Linked DNA regions of Actinocorallia herbida. The protein of the gene in region 2 interacts with the protein of the main gene of each other region in a pairwise test. Links are inferred from orthologs where the notes say so. Each region holds a gene or a part of one and is shown on either strand. Other genes may lie near its edges.

What was found.
Region 1: the proteins of thrS (region 2) and rplA interact in binary tests that used the Escherichia coli proteins (3 or more experiments, as listed by UniProt). The link is inferred for Actinocorallia herbida from one-to-one orthologs.

Annotation. Positions count from the first base shown.
Region 1 is NZ_RJKE01000001.1:9,617,527-9,626,424, reverse strand. Bases 3,367-6,360 are described here. They hold rplA (50S ribosomal protein L1), read right to left. Parts: upstream 5,225-6,360; coding sequence 4,508-5,224; downstream 3,367-4,507. Other genes in these bases: nusG (transcription termination/antitermination protein NusG), read right to left, coding at 5,945-6,360; rplK (50S ribosomal protein L11), read right to left, coding at 5,321-5,752; EDD29_RS43955 (SCO4651 family lipoprotein), read right to left, coding at 3,477-4,271. Outside these bases: EDD29_RS43975 (ABC transporter ATP-binding protein), read right to left, coding at 1-725; rplL (50S ribosomal protein L7/L12), read right to left, coding at 1,154-1,537; rplJ (50S ribosomal protein L10), read right to left, coding at 1,604-2,155; EDD29_RS43960 (SCO4651 family lipoprotein), read right to left, coding at 2,519-3,328; more of nusG, read right to left, coding at 6,361-6,736; preprotein translocase subunit SecE, read right to left, coding at 6,792-7,034; EDD29_RS43925 (adenosine deaminase), read left to right, coding at 7,367-8,389; EDD29_RS43920 (UDP-N-acetylmuramate dehydrogenase), read right to left, coding at 8,386-8,898. UniProt on the Escherichia coli protein: One of the primary rRNA binding proteins, it binds very close to the 3'-end of the 23S rRNA. Forms part of the L1 stalk. It is often not seen in high-resolution crystal structures, but can be seen in cryo_EM and 3D reconstruction models.
Region 2 is NZ_RJKE01000001.1:1,940,625-1,949,439, reverse strand. What follows is about bases 2,942-5,852. They hold thrS (threonine--tRNA ligase), read right to left. Parts: upstream 5,429-5,852; coding sequence 3,455-5,428; downstream 2,942-3,454. Other genes in these bases: EDD29_RS09185 (rhodanese-like domain-containing protein), read right to left, coding at 5,667-5,852; EDD29_RS09195 (TetR/AcrR family transcriptional regulator), read right to left, coding at 2,942-3,381. Also shown: EDD29_RS09215 (thiol-disulfide oxidoreductase DCC family protein), read right to left, coding at 1-297; EDD29_RS09210 (HIT family protein), read right to left, coding at 411-944; EDD29_RS09205 (Asp23/Gls24 family envelope stress response protein), read left to right, coding at 1,340-2,185; EDD29_RS45335 (hypothetical protein), read right to left, coding at 2,201-2,737; more of EDD29_RS09195, read right to left, coding at 2,785-2,941; more of EDD29_RS09185, read right to left, coding at 5,853-6,116; EDD29_RS09180 (cysteine dioxygenase), read right to left, coding at 6,113-6,568; EDD29_RS09175 (quinone oxidoreductase family protein), read right to left, coding at 6,732-7,688; EDD29_RS09170 (SDR family oxidoreductase), read right to left, coding at 7,690-8,424; EDD29_RS09165 (acyl-CoA dehydrogenase family protein), read left to right, coding at 8,470-8,815. UniProt on the Escherichia coli protein: Catalyzes the attachment of threonine to tRNA(Thr) in a two-step reaction: L-threonine is first activated by ATP to form Thr-AMP and then transferred to the acceptor end of tRNA(Thr). The rate-limiting step is amino acid activation in the presence of tRNA.

The DNA.
Region 1 (8,898 bases), 7.7 Mb from region 2 along the record:
GCGTTGAGGAACTGGCGCACGACCGGCTCCTCCGACGACAGCAGCATCTCCCGCTGGCCGAACATGATCAGTTCGCGGCGGAACAGCAGCCCGATGTTGTCCGGGACCGTCCGCGCGGTGTTGATGTCGTGCGTGACGATGAGGAACGTCGCGCCGATCTGCGCGTTGAGGTCGACGATGAGCTGGTTGAGGTAGGCGGTGCGGACCGGGTCGAGACCCGAGTCCGGTTCGTCGAAGAGGATGATCTCGGGGTTCAGCACCAGCGCGCGGGCCAGGCCGGCGCGCTTGCGCATACCGCCGGAGATCTCTCCGGGGAGCTTGCCCTCGGCCCCGAGGAGGCCGACCATCTCCATCTTCTCCAGGACGATCTTGCGTACCTCGGTCTCGGACTTCTTCGTGTGCTCGCGCAGCGGGAACGCGATGTTGTCGAAGAGGTTCATCGAGCCGAAGAGCGCGCCGTCCTGGAAGAGGACGCCGAACAGCTTCCGGGTCTCATAGAGCAGATCCTCGGGAAGCTGCGGCAGATTTCGGTCGCCGATCCAGACATTGCCGCGCTCGGGCTTGAGCAGCCCGACGAGGGTCTTCAGGAACACCGACTTGCCCGTGCCAGACGGGCCAAGGAGGACAGAGATCTCACCTGCGGGCAGCGTCAGCGAGACGTCTTCCCAGATGGTCTGTCGGCCGAAGCGCTTGGTCAGCCCTTCAACACGGATTTCGACGCCCACTCGTCACCTCTCGTCCAGCCGGGGGGATTCCGGAACCATGAGCGAGTAGCAGCTCCGTCGTCACGCGGTGTCATCTCGGCGTGACTACCGGCCAGTAGCTTGTGTCCGGTTTCACTAATCTAGTGCGGAATCACCAAAAGGGAAGGGCCGGGACCCCGTTTTCGAGACGGAAGACGACGACGTAAGACAATCGTTACTTACGACACTCCAGTGATTATTGCGCAGTGACAAAACACGCCGCGTAGATGTGCGCGCACGCCACATACCTCGCGCACAGGCGCACAGGCACGCCCTCCGTGCGCACCCCGGCGCGCGAACCCCGGGCGTGACCGACGTCACCCGGATTCACCGCACCGCGGCGAACGAAAAACGGCCGGCCACCCCCAGCGGGGCGACCGGCCGTTCGAGCGCTCGCGGAGCGCGGGGCCTTACTTGACCGAGACGGTGGCGCCGGCGGCCTCGAGGGCGGCCTTGGCCTTGTCGGCGGTCTCCTTGTTGACCTTCTCCAGCAGCGGCTTGGGAGCGCCGTCCACCAGGTCCTTGGCCTCCTTGAGGCCGAGGGAGGTCAGGCCACGGACTTCCTTGATGACCTGGATCTTCTTGTCACCAGCGGCCTCGAGGATGACGTCGAACTCGTCCTTCTCCTCGACCTCGGCGGCGGGAGCGCCGGGGCCCGCGGGGCCGGCGATCGCGACGGGCGCGGCGGCCTTGACGTCGAAGGTCTCCTCGAACAGCTTCACGAACTCAGAGAGCTCGAGAAGGGTCATCTCCTTGAACGCGTCGAGCAGCTCTTCGGTGCTGAGCTTCGCCATGATTCTTCCTCCGGTATGGCTTATTACTTCAGGTCTAAATGACCACGGGGGTCAGAGGTTCCGGCCTTATTCGGCCGGAGCCTCCTCGGTGACGGTGTCGGCACCCTCGGCGCGCTTGGCGCGCAGGGCCTCCGCCAGCTGAGCGGCCTGCGTCGGCAGCGCGTTGAACAGCGCCGCGGCGTTGCCCATCGAGGCCTTCATCGCACCCGCGAGCTTCGCGAGCAGAACCTCGCGAGACTCGAGGTCGGCCAGCTTGGTGACCTCGGCGGCGTCCAGCGACTTGCCGTCGAAGTAGCCGCCCTTGATCACCAGCAGCGGGTTCGCCTTCGAGAAGTCACGCAGGCCCTTGGCGGCCTCGACCACGTCGCCCTTGACGAACGCGATGGCAGAGGGACCCTGGAGCAGAGCGTCCAGACCCTCGATGCCGGCGTCCTTCGCGGCGATCTTGGTCAGCGTGTTCTTCACGACGGAGAACTTCGTCGTGTCACCGAGGCTGCGGCGCAGCTCCTTGAGCTGAGCCACAGTGAGCCCGCGGTACTCGGTCAGCACGGCGGCGCTGGAGCTGGAGAAGTCTTCCTTCAGCTCAGCGACGACCGTGGACTTGTCCGCCCTCGCCATGGGACTCCTTCATTTCACGGTTGACCACTCCCCGCTCACGCGGAGAGCCGACCACCGGAAAAGATCCCTGAAACACACAAAGCGCCCCGGCGCAGATGCACACGGGGCGTCACAGGAACTCAATCATGTGAAACTCGGGTCCACCTACGCGGGCCGCCCTGAGTTGCCTCAGGACTCTTCGGTTGCCATGCGGCAACGACCGGCGGTCTTCGGTTGCACCACAGACTACGGCAAGCCCGCCCACATGCCAAACCGAGCCCGGCCCACCCGGAGCCGCGCTCCCGGGCGCCGACCTGCCCGCGGACATGATCGAGGGCCCGGCGGCGCGCCCGCCGGGCCCCAGGGGACATGCCTCGCGAGAGGTCAGGGGACCTTGATGTCGCCGACCTGGTCGGCCGGGGGCGCGGCCACCGACACGTCCGAGCCGTAGTCGCGGAAGATCACGGTGACGTCGAAGGTCTTGCCCTCGCTGGTGGTCACGTGCGTGACGACCTTGCGCGGCAGGTTCTCGGCGTCGGACCAGAGGTCGAACGCCAGCTCCTCCGAGCCGTTGCTGAGCTGCTCGGCGGCCTGCTTCAGCTCGGGGTCGTACCGGGTGATCGCCTTCTTGACGTCGACCGTGCCCTGGTAGTGGACCGTCGCGACGCCGTCGATCTCCTCCTCGCCGACGCGCTTCACGTCGGTGGAGTCGGAGATGATCTTGGCGAGGTTGCCCGGGTCTGCCTGCTGGAACTGCTGGACCAGCGCGTCGGCGTCGAAGCCCGCGGCGCTCGCGGCGGCCCCGGCCGAGATCTTCATCCACGGCTTGCCGCCGCCGAGGAACTGCGAGAGCTGCTGGTTGCGGACGAACACCGTCTCGTCGAGCAGCACCACCTTGGTGCCCGCGGCGGGGACGTCCACCCCGGCGACGGAGAAGGTGTCCATGTCCACCGAGAAGGCGGGGGCCGGCTTCAGCCGGAACGACCCCGTCGCGTGGGCCTTGCCGGCCCCGGCGATGGTCAGCTCGGCGGTGAAGGTCTCGACCTTGTCCGCCTCCACCGCCACCTGGTCGAGGGCCGTGACCGCACTGACGTTCTCCGCCGGGAGCGCGGAGTCGGACGCCGAGCCGGAACACGCGCTGAGCGCCAGAACGAGGGAGGTGCCTACCGCGGCACCGGCAACGAGCTTCTTCATGCCACGCAGTCTGCCCGTCCTTTACCCGAAGCACATCCCCCGCCGGAACCAACCCGGAGCCCCGCCGCGTCAGCCTCACGAAGTACGGGCTCCCCCCGAACGGGCGAGGGCCCCGGAATCCGGGGCCCTCGCGCGGCATCGCCCCGGCTCAGGAGGCGGGGGCCGCGGCGATCTCGCCGGCGGGAGGCGGGGTGATCGTCACCGGCTTGCCGAAGTCGCGGAAGAGCATCGTGAGCTCGGCCGGGACGCCGTCTGCGGTGATGGACGCGACGGCCTTGCGCATCAGGTCGTCACCGTCCACCCAGATCTCGAAGGAGACCACGCCGTCTGCGCCGAAGTTCGCGGCGGCCTCCTTCGTCGCGGGGTCCGCGGCGAGCGCCGCGGTGTCGACGGTGCCCTTGTAGTGCACGGTCTGCGTGCCCTCGACGGTCTCCTCGCCGACCCGGACGACGTCGGATGACGCCGCGAACAGCGTGGCGAGCGTGTTCGGGTCGGTCTGCTGGATCGGGCCGAGCGCGTCACCGGCGCCGGCCGCGGCCGCGGCGTCCGCGAGGTCGACCTTCATCCACGGCTTGCCCGGAACGATCTCCTCTCCGCCCATGTTCATGTACATGATCTTGTCGATCAAGACCATGGTGATCGCGCCCTCGGCCCCCGCTTTCATCTCCAGCGACACCGCGGCGGTCGGCTTGACCTGGACGTGCCCGACGCCCTTGACCGTCGTCCCCGCGGAGACGACCGTCAGGTCCATCGCGAAGGAGTCCACGGCATTGGTGCTCGTGGCGACCTTCCGCACCGCCTCGACCGCGCTCGCGGGGGCGGCGGGGGCGGCGGCCGAGGGGGCCTCGGCCTTGCCGTCCTCGGGGGTGGACTCGGCGGAGCAGCCCACGAGCCCGAGGACGAGACATGTACCGGCGACGGTGCCGGCAACCCACTTCTTCATGTCCGGATCATCCGTTTCGGACATCTCAAAGATCACTCGAACGGCTCTTGGTTCAATAACGAATAACCGCCGACTTACTCCAGTCTCATCCAGGTCGCGGAACTCTTCGGCGTCGGCCCGAGGCCGACCCCCCGTCCACGGCTTTCCGAAACGCGAAAGGCCCGCGGGGGTGAACCCCCGCGGGCCTTTCAGGTGGCGCGGTGTCCTTCACCGGAGCGAAGGACGGGCGCCGGAAATCACTCGCCGTCGAGCTCCGCGGTGAAGCCGCGGGTGATCGACGGGTCCACCGGGATGCCGGGGGCCATCGTCGAGGTGACGGTGACCTTCTTGAGGTAGCGGCCCTTCGCGGCGGACGGCTTGAGACGAAGGATCTCCTCGATCGCGGCCGCGTAGTTCTCCACGAGCTGGCGGTCGTCGAAGGACGCCTTGCCGATGATGAAGTGGAGGTTCGAGTGCCGGTCGACGCGGAACTCGATCTTGCCGCCCTTGATCTCGGTGACGGCCTTGGTCACGTCCATCGTCACGGTGCCGGTCTTCGGGTTCGGCATGAGGCCACGCGGGCCGAGCACGCGGCCGAGTCGGCCGACCTTGCCCATCATGTCCGGGGTCGCGACGACGGCGTCGAAGTCCAGGAAGCCCTTGGAGATCTGCTCGATCATGTCGTCGGAGCCGACGAAGTCGGCACCCGCGGCGCGGGCCTCGTCGGCCTTGGCGCCACCGGCGATGACCAGCACGCGGGCGGTCTTACCGGTGCCGTGCGGCAGGTTGACGGTGCCGCGGACCATCTGGTCGGCCTTGCGCGGGTCGACGCCGAGGCGGGTGTTCACCTCGATGGTCGGGTCGAACTTGGTGACCTTGGTCTCCTTGGCCAGGCGGACCGCGTCGAGCGGGCTGTACAGCTCGTCGGCGTTGATCTTGTCCGTGGCGGCCCGGTAGGCCTTGCTGCGCTTCATACTGCTCCCCTTTCACGGGAGTTCGTGGTGTTAGCGGACCGCGCAGGTCCTACCACTGTGCTGACGGGCCGCGCCGTGCGGCGCGGCCCGGGGAAACTACTTGACCTCGATGCCCATGGAGCGGGCGGTGCCGGCGATGATCTTCGCGGCGGCGTCGATGTCGTTGGCGTTGAGGTCCTTCATCTTGAACTCGGCGATCTCACGGAGCTGGGCCTCGGTGATCGAGCCGACCTTGGTCTTGTGCGGGACCGCGGAGCCCTTGTCGATGCCGGCGGCCTTCAGGATCATCTGCGGCGCCGGGGGCGTCTTGGTGACGAAGGTGAAGGAGCGGTCTTCGTAGATGGTGATCTCAACGGGGATCACGTTGCCGCGCTGGGCCTCGGTGGCGGCGTTGTACTGCTTGCAGAAGTCCATGATGTTCACACCGTGCGGACCGAGGGCGGTACCGACGGGCGGCGCGGGGGTCGCGGCACCAGCGTTGAGCTGGACCTTGACGATCGCACTGACCTTTTTACGCTTCGGAGGCATGTTCGCCTTCCTTGTCCGTTCCGTTTTGTTTCGGCTCCGACTCCTGTACTCACAGGCAACATCCCCGGCTGGAACGTGAGCCGGGGATGTTGGAGCCCTTGAACCCCTACGCCGAAGGCGCCGGGGAGACTATATGAGGGTACCTGCCCCTCGGGTCCTCAAGACCCGAGGCGTGCGGAGCACCATGTCAGGTCAGATCTTCGAGACCTGGTTGAAGGACAGCTCGACCGGGGTCTCACGACCGAAGATCGAGACGAGCACCTTGAGCTTCTGGGTGTCGAGGTTGATCTCGTTGACCGTGGCCGGGAGCGTCGCGAAGGGGCCGTCCATGACGGTGACGGACTCGCCGACCTCGAAGTCGACGGTCGCGGCGGCCTTCGCGGAGGCGGACTTGGCGGCCTGCGCCTGCTCGGGGGCCTCGGGCGCCAGCAGCTTGGCGACCTCCTCGAGGCTGAGCGGCGACGGCTTGTTCGACAGGCCCACGAAGCCGGTCACGCCGGGAGTGTTGCGGACGGCGCCCCAGGACTCGTCGGTCAGCTCCATGCGCACCAGGATGTACCCGGGCAGGACCTTCTCGTTGACCTTCTGGCGCTTGCCGCCCTTGATCTCGGTGACCTCGTGCTGAGGCACCTCGATCTGGAAGATGTAGTCCTCCATGTTCAGGGTCGTGGTGCGGGTCTCGATGTTGCTCTTGACCCGGTTCTCGTACCCCGCGTAGGAGTGGATGACGTACCAGTCGCCCGGCAGCATCCGCAGTTCGCGCGTGAACTCGGCGATCGGGTCGACCACGGGGGCGGGCTCGCCTTCCTCGGCGGCCTCGGCTTCCTCGTCGGCGTCCTCTTCGGACTCCTCGGCGTCGACCTCGTCGAGCTCGACCTCTTCAGCCCCGGTGTCCTCCGCCTCAGCGTCCTCTCCCTGCGGGAGAACCTCATCCGACAGCGGCTCCTGCGGGAGCTCGTCGTGGAACTGCGAGGACTCGGACACGTCGGTGGCTCTCTCTCTACGGGGACGGGTGGTGGAGCGCTTCGCGCGGCTCTTCTCAGGCGAAGAGGGCGAAGATGCCCTTCTGGAGTCCCCAGTCGAGCAGCGAGACGAGGCCGATCATGACGAGGACGAAGACCAACGACACGATCGTGTAGTTGATGAGCTCCTTGCGGGTCGGCCAGATGACCTTGCGCAGCTCGCCGATGACCTGGCGGATGAAGAGGGCGGGGCCGGTGCGCTTGCGCTTCGCAGGCTTGCCCTTGTCCTCGGTCGCGGCGTCGCGGATGTCAGTCGCCATCTCACCCTCGTTCGGATTGATCGTCCGACACGGCGTGGTATCCGCCGCGCGTGCATTCACTTTATGCGCGCTCACGTGCGGCTGGGAACGTGAAGCTGCTCCGCAGGGCAAGAGGGACTCGAACCCCCAACCGCCGGTTTTGGAGACCGGAGCGCTACCAATTGCGCCATTGCCCTACAGCGGGCGTGCTTGCGCACCGCCCCGCTAGGCCAGCAGCATACGTGCCTGAGCGCGCCACGTCGAACCGGAGCCCGCGCGTCGCGTCTAGTCCTTCCGGGTGGTTCCGCCCACAGAACCCCATGAACCCCTGTCTGATCAGGCAGGATTGGCAGATGGAGCGCCGTGATCTCGCTTTGCTGCCCAAGGCACATCTGCATCTGCATTTCACCGGTTCGATGCGGCACAGCACCCTCGTGGAGCTGGCGCTCCGGCATGGCGTGCGCCTGCCCGAGGCGCTCGTGTCGGAGTGGCCGCCCGCACTGCGCGCCACCGACGAGCGCGGCTGGTTCCGCTTCCAGCGGCTGTACGACCTCGCCAGGTCGGTGCTCCAGCGGCCCGACGACCTGATCCGGCTCGTCCTGGAGACCGCCGAGGACGAGGCCGCGGAGGGGTCGGGCTGGCTGGAGATCCAGGTCGACCCGTCGGGCTATCAGAGCCGTTTCGGCGGGCTCACGCCCACGCTGGAGCTGGTCCTGGAGGCCGCGCGCCGGGCCGAGGAGGCCACCGGGGTCGGCATCGGCGTGATCGTCGCGGCGAACCGGACCCGGCATCCGCTGGACGCGAAGATCCTCGCGAGGCTCGCCGCGCAGTACGCCGGCCGGGGCGTCGTCGGCTTCGGGCTGTCGAACGACGAGCGGCGCGGCAGGCCGTACGAGTTCGAGGGCGCGTTCCGCATCGCGGCCAGGGCCGGGCTGCTGCTGGCGCCGCACGGCGGGGAGCTGCAGGGCCCGGAGTCGGTGCGGCCTTGCCTCGAACTGCTGCACGCCGACCGGCTCGGCCACGGAGTGCGCTCCGTGGAGGATCCGCGCCTGGTCGAGCAGATCGCCAGGCTCGGGGTGACCCTGGAGGTCTGCCCTGCGTCGAACGTGTCGCTGGGGGTGGCCTCCAGTGCCGCGGAGGTCCCGGTGCGGACCCTGTTCGAGGCGGGCGTGCCGATGGCGCTGGGCGCCGACGACCCGCTGCTGTTCGGTTCGCGGCTGGTCACCCAGTACGAGCTGGCGCGCAGCGAGCACGGCTTCACCGACGAGGAACTCGCCGCGCTCGCCCGGTCGTCGATCCACGGCTCGGCCGCGCCCGAGGCGGTCCGCAAACGGCTGCTGGCGGGCGTGGACGACTGGCTCGCGGCGCCCGCCTAGCGCGCGGTGCCCGGGGTGTCCTCGTCGAGGCTGAGGCCGATGAAGACCGGCTCGTTGACGAGAGTCACCCCGAAGGCCGCCCGGACCCCTTCGCGCACCTCGCGGGCGAGGGCGACGAGGTCGGCCGCGGTCCCTTCGGCGCCGGGATTGGTGAGCGCGAGGGTGTGCTTGGTCGACAGCCGGACGGGCCCTCGGGCGTGGCCCCTGGTGAATCCCGCGCGGTCGATGAGCCAGGCCGCCGAGGTCTTGGTGCGGCCGTCGGGCTCGGGGAAGGCCGGGAAGCCCTCCGCGCGCTCGGTGAGGAGGGCGAGTTCCGCGGGGGTGAGGATCGGGTTGGTGAAGAAACTGCCCGCGCTGCGCGTGTCGGGGTCGGCGGGGTCGAGGACCATGCCCTTGCCCTTGCGCAACTCCAGGACCGCCGCGCGCACTTCGGGCAAGGGCGCGCACTCGCCCGCCTCGACGCCCAGGCGCCGCGCGAGCTCGGCGTACTTGACGGGGCGGGACTCTCC
Region 2 (8,815 bases):
GTGCGCCGCCCAGCTCACGGGCGGTACCGCGAGCACGTATCCGAGCGGCCGCCACGGGCCGCGTGCCGACCGCAGGAGCGCCGCGACGCCCCGGGCGCCGCCCGATACCGTCCCGTCGGGCCGCACCCACAGCACCTCGTGCGCCGCCCGCTCGGCGGTCACCCCGTAGCCCGCGAGGTCCTGCCACTGGTACGGCAGCACCTCCGCCGCGGGCCTGATCCGCCTCTCGATGAACCCCACGCACACCGTGCAGAACCCGCAGTCCCCGTCGAACAGCAGCACGTCTCCGGTCCTCATGCTGCGACCGTACGCCCCTCCTTGAACGCGTTCAAGGGTTCGCGATGTCTCCTTGAACACGTTCAAGGAGAGGGAGAGAACGCGCCCACCGACGGCGGGCGCGTCCCGGTCGATCATTCCGGCCAAGACTCGGCGAGGACCTTGCGGGTGTCCCTGAGGAGCTGGGGCATGACCTTGGTGTGGCCGACCACCGGCATGAAGTTGGTGTCGCCGCCCCAGCGGGGGACGATGTGCTGGTGGAGGTGGGCGGCGATGCCCGCGCCCGCGACGAGGCCGAGGTTCATGCCGACGTTGGCGCCCTGGGCGCCGGTGCCGCGGCGGACCGCGATCAGGCCCGCCTGGGTGAACTTGGCGAGTTCGAGCGCCTCGGCGTCGTCGAGCTCGGTGTAGTCCGCGACGTGCCGGTACGGGCAGATCAGCAGGTGGCCGGAGTTGTACGGGTAGAGGTTCAGCACCGCGTAGACGCCCTCGCCCCTGCGGACGACGAGGCCCTCTTCGTCCGGGCCCTTGGGGATCTCGCAGAACGGGCAGCCGTCGGCGGCGCCGGGCCCCGTCGGCTTGTTCTCGCCCTTGATGTAGGCCATCCGGTGCGGGGTCCACAACCGCTGGAAGCCGTCGGGCGTGCCGACGCCCTGCTGCTCCTCCATCTCACCCGGGTCGTGTCCCACCGCATCCCCTTTCCTAGGCCTGCCCAGGATAGGCGGGCCCGCCGCGCGGGGGGAAACCGGACCGTACCCACCGGGCCCGGTGGCAGGCTCTCGAAGAACCCGGCTTCGCCGGGGAGCCCACCACCGGACCGTACCCACCAGGCCCGGGGCAGGCTCTCGAAGAACCCGGCTTCGCCGGGGAGCCCACCACCGGACCGTACCCACCAGGCCCGGGGCAGGCTCTCGAAGAACCCGGCTTCGCCGGGGAGCCCACCACCGGACCGGTCACTTCCCGTTTAGCACCAAATCATCACGAATACCGGTATTCATAGGTGCTGCTCAGACTTCTCCGACATGATTGACCGCGCGACCAGGCCATGCAGGAGGAGTCCGCGATGACCGATCTCGACCGCCCCTACGGCGGGGAACACCGAGCCGAGGCCAGGCCGCCGATGCCGTACTTCCCCGCCCCGTCGGCCGCGGCCCCCGCGGCGCCGCCGCAGCAGGCCCCCGCGCAGCAACAGCAGCAGGGCGCGCCGCAGCAGGGCGGCCACCAGGGCACCGCTGCCGCGATGTCGGCGATGTCCGCGGGCGTCTCGACCGGCACGGTCCTGCCGCCGGGCCAGGCCCCGGCGGAGTTCGCTGCGACCGGCCGGCGGCGCAGCGGGGACCCCTTCTCGCCCGAGTCCTACTCCCCGGAGTCGTACGCGCAGGAGTCCTACGCCCCGGCCCCGGAGTCCTACGCCCAGCCGGGCTACCCGGCCGAGGCCGCGCCCCCGGAGGTCTACAAGGCCCCCGAGCCCTACCAGCCGGAACCCGTCGCGCCCGCGCCGCCGCCTCCCCCGGCCGAGGAGGCGCCCCGCCACCAGGGCGGCGTGCAGGGGCAGATAAAGATCGAGGACGAGGTCGTCGAGAAGATCGCCGCGCTCGCCGCGCTGGAGGTCAGCGGGGTCGCCGCACTCGGCGGGCAGAGCCGCACCTCCGAGACGATGGAGGCGGTCCGCCAGCGCATCGGCATGAGCGACCGGGGCGAGCCCCGCGTCCGCGCCCGCGTCCTGGACAACGAGATCTCCGTCGACATCGCCCTGATCGTCGAGTACGGCAGCGTCGTCATGGAGGTCGCCAAGGTCGTCAAGACCAACGTGGCCCGGATCGTCGGCCTCATGCTCGGCCTGCGCGTCGCGTCGGTGAACGTCACCGTCGAGGACGTCCGCATGCCCGACGAGCAGCCCCGCCCCTGACCGGGCGGCGTCCGGCTACCTGCGCTGGAGCTCGCAGTCGCGGGCGCCTTCCCGCGTGGTGACGGTCAGGCCGACCTTCTTGACGGCCTGGGACGAGACGTCCGGGAAGTCGAAGATGTGCGGGGTGGGGTCGCCCGCGGTGGTGTAGCTCTGCATGCTGGGCTCGCCGTTGGCCGGGACGACGAGGGCGCGGACCGCGCCCACGCCGGTGAAGACCACGGTGACCTTCACGCCGTCGTCCGCGCGCTTGTAGAAGGCCCGCTGGGTGCCGCAGGGGCCGTCGGCGCCCTTCTGGGTGCCCTGGCCCGAGCCGCCCCCGGAGCCTTTGCCCGGGTCCGCCGTGGCACCGCCGCCGAGGTCGGGGAAGTAGTCGCTGGGCGCGGGCGCCGCGGAGTCCCCTTCGGCGGGCGCACCGGGCGCCGCTCCCGTGGCCGTCGGCTCGTCTTCGAGCAGCGGCTGCGCCAGGACCGCGCCCGCGCCGAGGACGAGGACGGCGGCGAGGACGTAACCGGACCTGCCGAGGACCCGGTGGACCAGGGTGGTCTCCGGCATGTGCTCTCCCATGGGCGTTACTGGGGGGTAGGGAAGGAAACCAGAGGCTACCGCACCGGAAGGCCCAGGACCCTGGTCGCCATCAGCGCGATCCTGGCGGCGGCGTCCTCGTGCGAGCCCTCGGGCGTGACCAGGTAGCTGACGGTCACCCGCAGGACCATGTCGATCGCCAGCCGGACCGAGAACGGGTCGAGATCGGGCCGGTGCCTGGCCACCAGCGCGGTCACCGCGGTGATCGCCTGCGGCAGCGGCGGCACCTCGCGGTTGCGCACCACCTCGGCCAGCTCGCCCATGACCAGGCCCGTGCGGGCGCTGGTCAGCACGGCCTTGAGCACCGGGTTGGCCGAGGCCGACCGGAACGTGTAGAGCACCGCCTCCTCGACCGCGAGCCCGACGTCCTCGCGCCGGTCGAGGAGCTGCTCGGTGAGGCCGTCGAGGTGGCGTTCGAACTCGCGCATCACCAGCGCCTCGCCGAGCGCCTCCTTGGAGCCGAACTCGTTGTAGGCGCTCTGCCGGCTCACCCCCGCCTCGACCGCCACATGCGAGACGCGCAGCCGCTGCCACCCGCTGCCGAGGATCAGGCGTCCGGCGGCGTCGAGCAGCTTCTCCCGCGCGGGCGTGCGCGGCATCGTGGTCCCCGTCACACCCCGAATAGTACCGATCCGATCGGGTCCGGACGAAGATCGTCCGGACCCGATCAGATCACGTCCGGCGGCGTCAGACCTGCACGCGGTCGGCGATGGCCTTGAGGATCTCGGCGACGGCGGCGTCCACCGCGACGCCGTTGTTCTGCTCGCCGTTGCGGTAGCGGAACGAGACGGCGTCCTTGGCGACGTCGTCGTCACCGGCCAGCAGCATGAAGGGGACCTTCTGCTTCTGGGCGTTGCGGATCTTCTTCTGCATCCGGTCGCCGGAGGCGTCGACCTCCACGCGGACCCCGAGGTCGCGGAGCTTCGCGGCGACCTTCTCCAGGTACGGCACGTGCTCGTCGGCGATCGGGATTCCGACGACCTGGACCGGGGCCAGCCACGGCGGCATCGCGCCCGCGTAGTGCTCCAGCAGGACGCCGAAGAACCTCTCGATCGAGCCGAACAGCGCCCGGTGGATCATGACGGGGCGCTGGCGGGTGCCGTCGGCGGCCTGGTACTCCAGGTTGAACAGCTTCGGCAGCTGGAGGTCCATCTGGATGGTGGACATCTGCCAGGTGCGGCCGATCGCGTCACGGGCCTGGACGGAGATCTTCGGCCCGTAGAAGGCGGCGCCTTCCGGGTCCGGGACGAGGGCGAGGCCGGAGTTCTCGGCGGCGACCCGCAGCATCTCGGTCGCCTCCTCCCACTCCTCGTCCGAGCCGACGGACTTCTTCGGGTCGCGGGTCGACAGCTCCAGGTAGAAGTCGTCGAGGCCGTAGTCGCGCAGCAGGTCGAGCACGAACTTCAGGAGCGAGTGCAGCTCGTCCTGGGTCTGCTCCCTGGTGCAGTAGATGTGCGCGTCGTCCTGGGTGAGGCCGCGCACGCGGGTGAGGCCGTGCACGACGCCGGACTTCTCGTACCGGTACACGGTGCCGAACTCGAACAGGCGCAGCGGCAGCTCCTTGTACGACCTGCCCCGCGCGTCGAAGATCAGGTTGTGCATGGGGCAGTTCATGGGCTTGAGGAAGTACTCGGCGCCCTCCAGCTCCATGGGCGGGAACATGCCGTCGCGGTACCAGCCGAGGTGCCCGGAGGTCTCGTACAGCTGGCCCTTGGTGATGTGCGGGGTGTTGACGAACGAGTAGCCCGCCTGCTCGTGCCGGACGCGCGAGTAGTTCTCCAGCTCGCGCCGGATGATGCCGCCCTTGGGGTGGAACACCGGCAGGCCGGAGCCGATGATCGGCGGGAAGGAGAACAGGTCGAGCTCGGCGCCCAGCTTGCGGTGGTCGCGCTTCTCGGCCTCCTCCAGCATCCTCAGGTACTCGTCCTGCTTGTCGCGGGACTCCCAGGCGGTGCCGTAGATGCGCTGGAGCTGCGGGTTCTTCTCGCTGCCGCGCCAGTAGGCGCCGCCGGCGCGCATCAGCTTGAAGGCGGGGATGTTCCGGGTGGTCGGCAGGTGCGGGCCCCGGCAGAGGTCCTTCCAGCACAGGTCGCCGGTCTTGGCGTCGAGGTTGTCGTAGATGGTGAGCTCGGCGCCGCCGACCTCGACCGACTCCTCGTCGTCGACCCCGGCGCCGCCCTTGAGGCCGATCAGTTCGAGCTTGTAGGGCTCGTCGGCGAGCTCGGCGCGGGCCTGCTCGTCGGTGACGACCCGGCGGGAGAACCGCTGGCCCTGCTTGACGAGCTCGCGCATGCGGCGCTCGATCTTCTTCAGGTCGTCGGGGGTGAAGTGCTCCGCCACGTCGAAGTCGTAGTAGAAGCCGTTCATGACGGGCGGGCCGATGCCCAGCTTGGCGTCCGGGAAGAGCTCCTGGACGGCCTGGGCCATGACGTGCGCGGTGGAGTGCCGCAGGATGTCGCGGCCGTCCTTGGAGTCGATCTCGACGCCCTCAAGGTCGTCCCCGTCGGTGACGGCGTACTCCAGGTCGCGCAGCTCGCCGTTCACCCGGGCGGCGACGATCTTCGGGCCACCGCGCCCGGCGTCGTCGAGGACCTGGCCCGCCGTGGTGCCGGCGGCCACCGCTCGCTCGTCTCCGCCGAGGGTGACGCGCAGTTCGGACACGGGAACTCCTTGATCGCTCGAATTCGTCTGGGAAGCGATGAGGCCCCGGGAGTGATCTCCCGGGGCCTCATCTGGTGTCTCGGAGGTCAGCGCGCAGGCTCCGAGTGCCGGGTGTGCCCCGGCGTCGTCGTCTCTAGCGCTGCTGCCATGGTTGACACTCTACCGCTGTTCGGACGCGGCGCAGATCGAATATCGCTTTCCGCCCTCCCGGGCCGTCCCGCGGCCTCCGGCGCGGGGCCTAGTGCAGGACCGCGGGGGTCGCCGGGAGGGTCTGCGGGCTGACCGTGGCGGCGGTCGGCAGCCCCGCGGCGCGCCAGGCGACGAAGCCGCCTTCGAGGTCGGTGGCACGGGAAAGGCCCAGTTCCTGGAGGGCGGCGGCGGCGAGGCTCGAGGTGTAGCCCTCGGAGCAGAAGACGACGGCGCGGACGTCGTAGCCCGTCGCGGCCGCGATCCTGGCGTCGCTCTCGGGGTCGAGGCGCCACTCCAGGACGTTGCGTTCGATGACGAGCGCGCCGGGGATCTCGCCCTCTTCCGCGCGCTGCGCGGCGGGGCGGATGTCGATGAGCAGGGCCGGGTCTTCGGCGTACGCGGCTTCGGCGTGGGCCTGCGCGGGCGTCACGCGGACGAGGCGGGCGCGGGCTTCGGCGAGGAGTTCGTCGATGGAGCGGGCGCCGGCGGGGCGGGTCACCACTCCTCCGCGGACTCGGTCTTGAGGACGGTCAGCTCGCCCTCGGGCGTCAGGTCGTACCGGTTCATCGTGGACAGCGGCGGCGAGTAGACGTGGACGCTCACCGCGGGGGCGGCGGAGACGTTGCGGACGTCGTGGATGTGGTGCGTGCCGAAGTGCCTGACCCGTCCGCCGGAGAGCGCCTGCTCGGCGCGGAGCGTCGCCTCCTCGAGCTCGCCGAGGACGACGGCGAAGGCCCCGGCGGATCCGCCGTGGTCGTGGAACCCGGTGCTCTGGCCGGGGAGCCAGCTGATGATCCACACCTCGTAGTCCTCGTCCCCTTCGATCCGCTCGTACCAGCGGCCCTGGGGGTCGAGCCGCACGCGGTGCAGCCACTCATCACTCGTCTCGGCGAAGAGCCGGGCACGCTCGGCGAGCGTCGGGGCCCCGACTTCCGTGGTCGTCAGCGTCATGGGACCCATCCTGGCCTGCATTTCCTATTGAGTCAATCGGAAAGCTCTAGTTTGCAGGGATCAAGATCCGTCACTTGGGTCACAAAGCCGATGATCGGGTACAGAACACCCCGAACTACGGTCCCGGCCGGAGCGCGTGGAGCCGTCCGGCCGGGCCATAGGTTCAGCGGGAGGGGTCGAGGACGAGCTTTCCGATGGTCTTACGGGAGCGCAGGGCCTCGTGGGCGGAGCGGGCGTCGGTGAGGGCGTACTCGCCACCGTTGACGACCTTCAGGGTGCCCGCGGCGGCGAGGTCGAAGAGCTCGGTCATCGCGCGGCGCATGATGTCGCCGGGCAGGGTGAGGACATGAGGGAGCCACATGCCTACGACGGCCGTGGAGTGCCGCAGGAGCGAGGGCGCGGAGATGGGCGAAGGCTGCTCCCGAGAGGCCATGCCGTAGAAGGCGAGGCGGCCGAAGGGGGCGAGGGCGGCCAGGGACTGGTCGGTCACCGTGCCGCCGGTCATCTCCAGCACGACGTCGACGCGGCGGCCGCCGTTGGCCTCGATGAGGGCCTTGCGCAGCTCGGGCGTGGCGGGGTCCACCGCGACGTCCGCGCCGAGGCTCAGCGCGAACTCGCGCTTCTCGGGGCTGGACGCCGTCGCGATGACGCGGCCCGCGCCGAACGCCTTGGCCAGCTGGACGGCCAGCGTGCCGACGCCGCCCGCCGCCGCGTGGACCACCACGGTCTCCCCCGGCTCCAGGTGGACGCTCTTGCGCAGCATCACCCAGGCCGTCGCGCCCTGCACGATGAGGCCGAGCGCGGTCATGTCGTCCACGCCGTCCGGGATGTCGTAGAGCGCCCCTTCGAGCGCGAGCGCCTTCTCGGCGTAGCCTCCGCCGTCGGCGGTGAGGCCGACGACGCGGCGGCCCCCGGCCGTCCCGGCGATCTCGCCGCCGGGGACCATCGGCAGCTTGGAGGCGGCGAGGTAGGTGTTCTCCGCCTGATGGGTGTCGGCGTAGTTGACGCCCGCGCGGGTCACGTCCACGAGGACCTGGCCCGGCCCGGCGACGGGTTCCGGCAGGTCGGCCAGGGTGAGGACCTCGGGTCCGCCGAACTCGGTGATCTGGATGGCGCGCATGTCAGCTCCTCGGCCCGGGGACGCCCCGGAAACGGAACGGTTCGATGTCGCGGCCGGGCACGACCGGCCACGCCTGGCCGACGAGGTCGGAGTCCAGGATCTTCAGGAAGGCGTCGGCGACGGTCTCGACGTCGAGGATGGGGAACGAGCCGAGCGCCTCGCGCAGACCGTCGAGGATGGCGGTCTCGGCGAACGACGGGCACAGCGCGTTCACCTTGATGTTCTCACCCTCGTAGGCGGGCCCGAGCGAGCGGATCAGCCCGACGACGGCGGTCTTGTTCGCCGCGTACAGCGGGTCGATCGGCATGGGGGTGAGCCCGGCCATCGAGGCGGTCGCGATGATCTGCCCGCCGCCGCGCGCGCGCAGCGCGGGGAGCGCGGCGTTGACGCCGTAGACGACGCCGTCGAGGTTGATCGACATCGCGCGGCGGTAGCGCTCGACGTCGAAGAACTCGCCCATGCCCGAGCCGGTGGCGACCCCGGCGTTGAGGAAGGCGATGTCGAGCCCGCCGAAGCGCGCGACGGCCGCTTCGACCGCCTTGACGCTCTCGGCGGGCTCGCGCACGTCGCAGCGGACGAACAGGCCGCCCAGCTCGGCGGCGAGCTTCTCCCCGCCGGCCGTGTCGACGTCGGCGAGCACCACGTGCGCGCCGAGCCCGGCCAGCCTGCGGGCCACGGCCGCGCCGATCCCTGCCGCGCCGCCCGTGATCCAGGCGACCTTCCCGTGGAGTTCCATGGGACCCCTCCTTCAAGTAACTGACGGGTCAGTTAGGATACCGCCATGGACTTCGCGTTGAGTGAGCGGGCCGCGTCGTATCTGGCCCGGCTCGAAGATTTCATGACGAAGCACGTCTACCCGGCCGAACCCGTCTACGCCAGTCAGCACGCCGAGCTGGTGGCCGCGGGCAGGCCGCACGAGGTGCCTCCGATCGTCGAGGAGCTGAAGCGCGAGGCGCGGGCGGCCGGCCTGTGGAACCTCTTCCTGCCGGACGTCTCGGGCCTCACCAACACCGAGTACGCGACCCTCGCCGAGGTCACCGGCCGCTCCCCGCTGCTGGCCCCCGAGGCCACCAACTGCGCGGCCCCCGACACCGGCAACATGGAGGTGCTCCACCTGTTCGGCACGC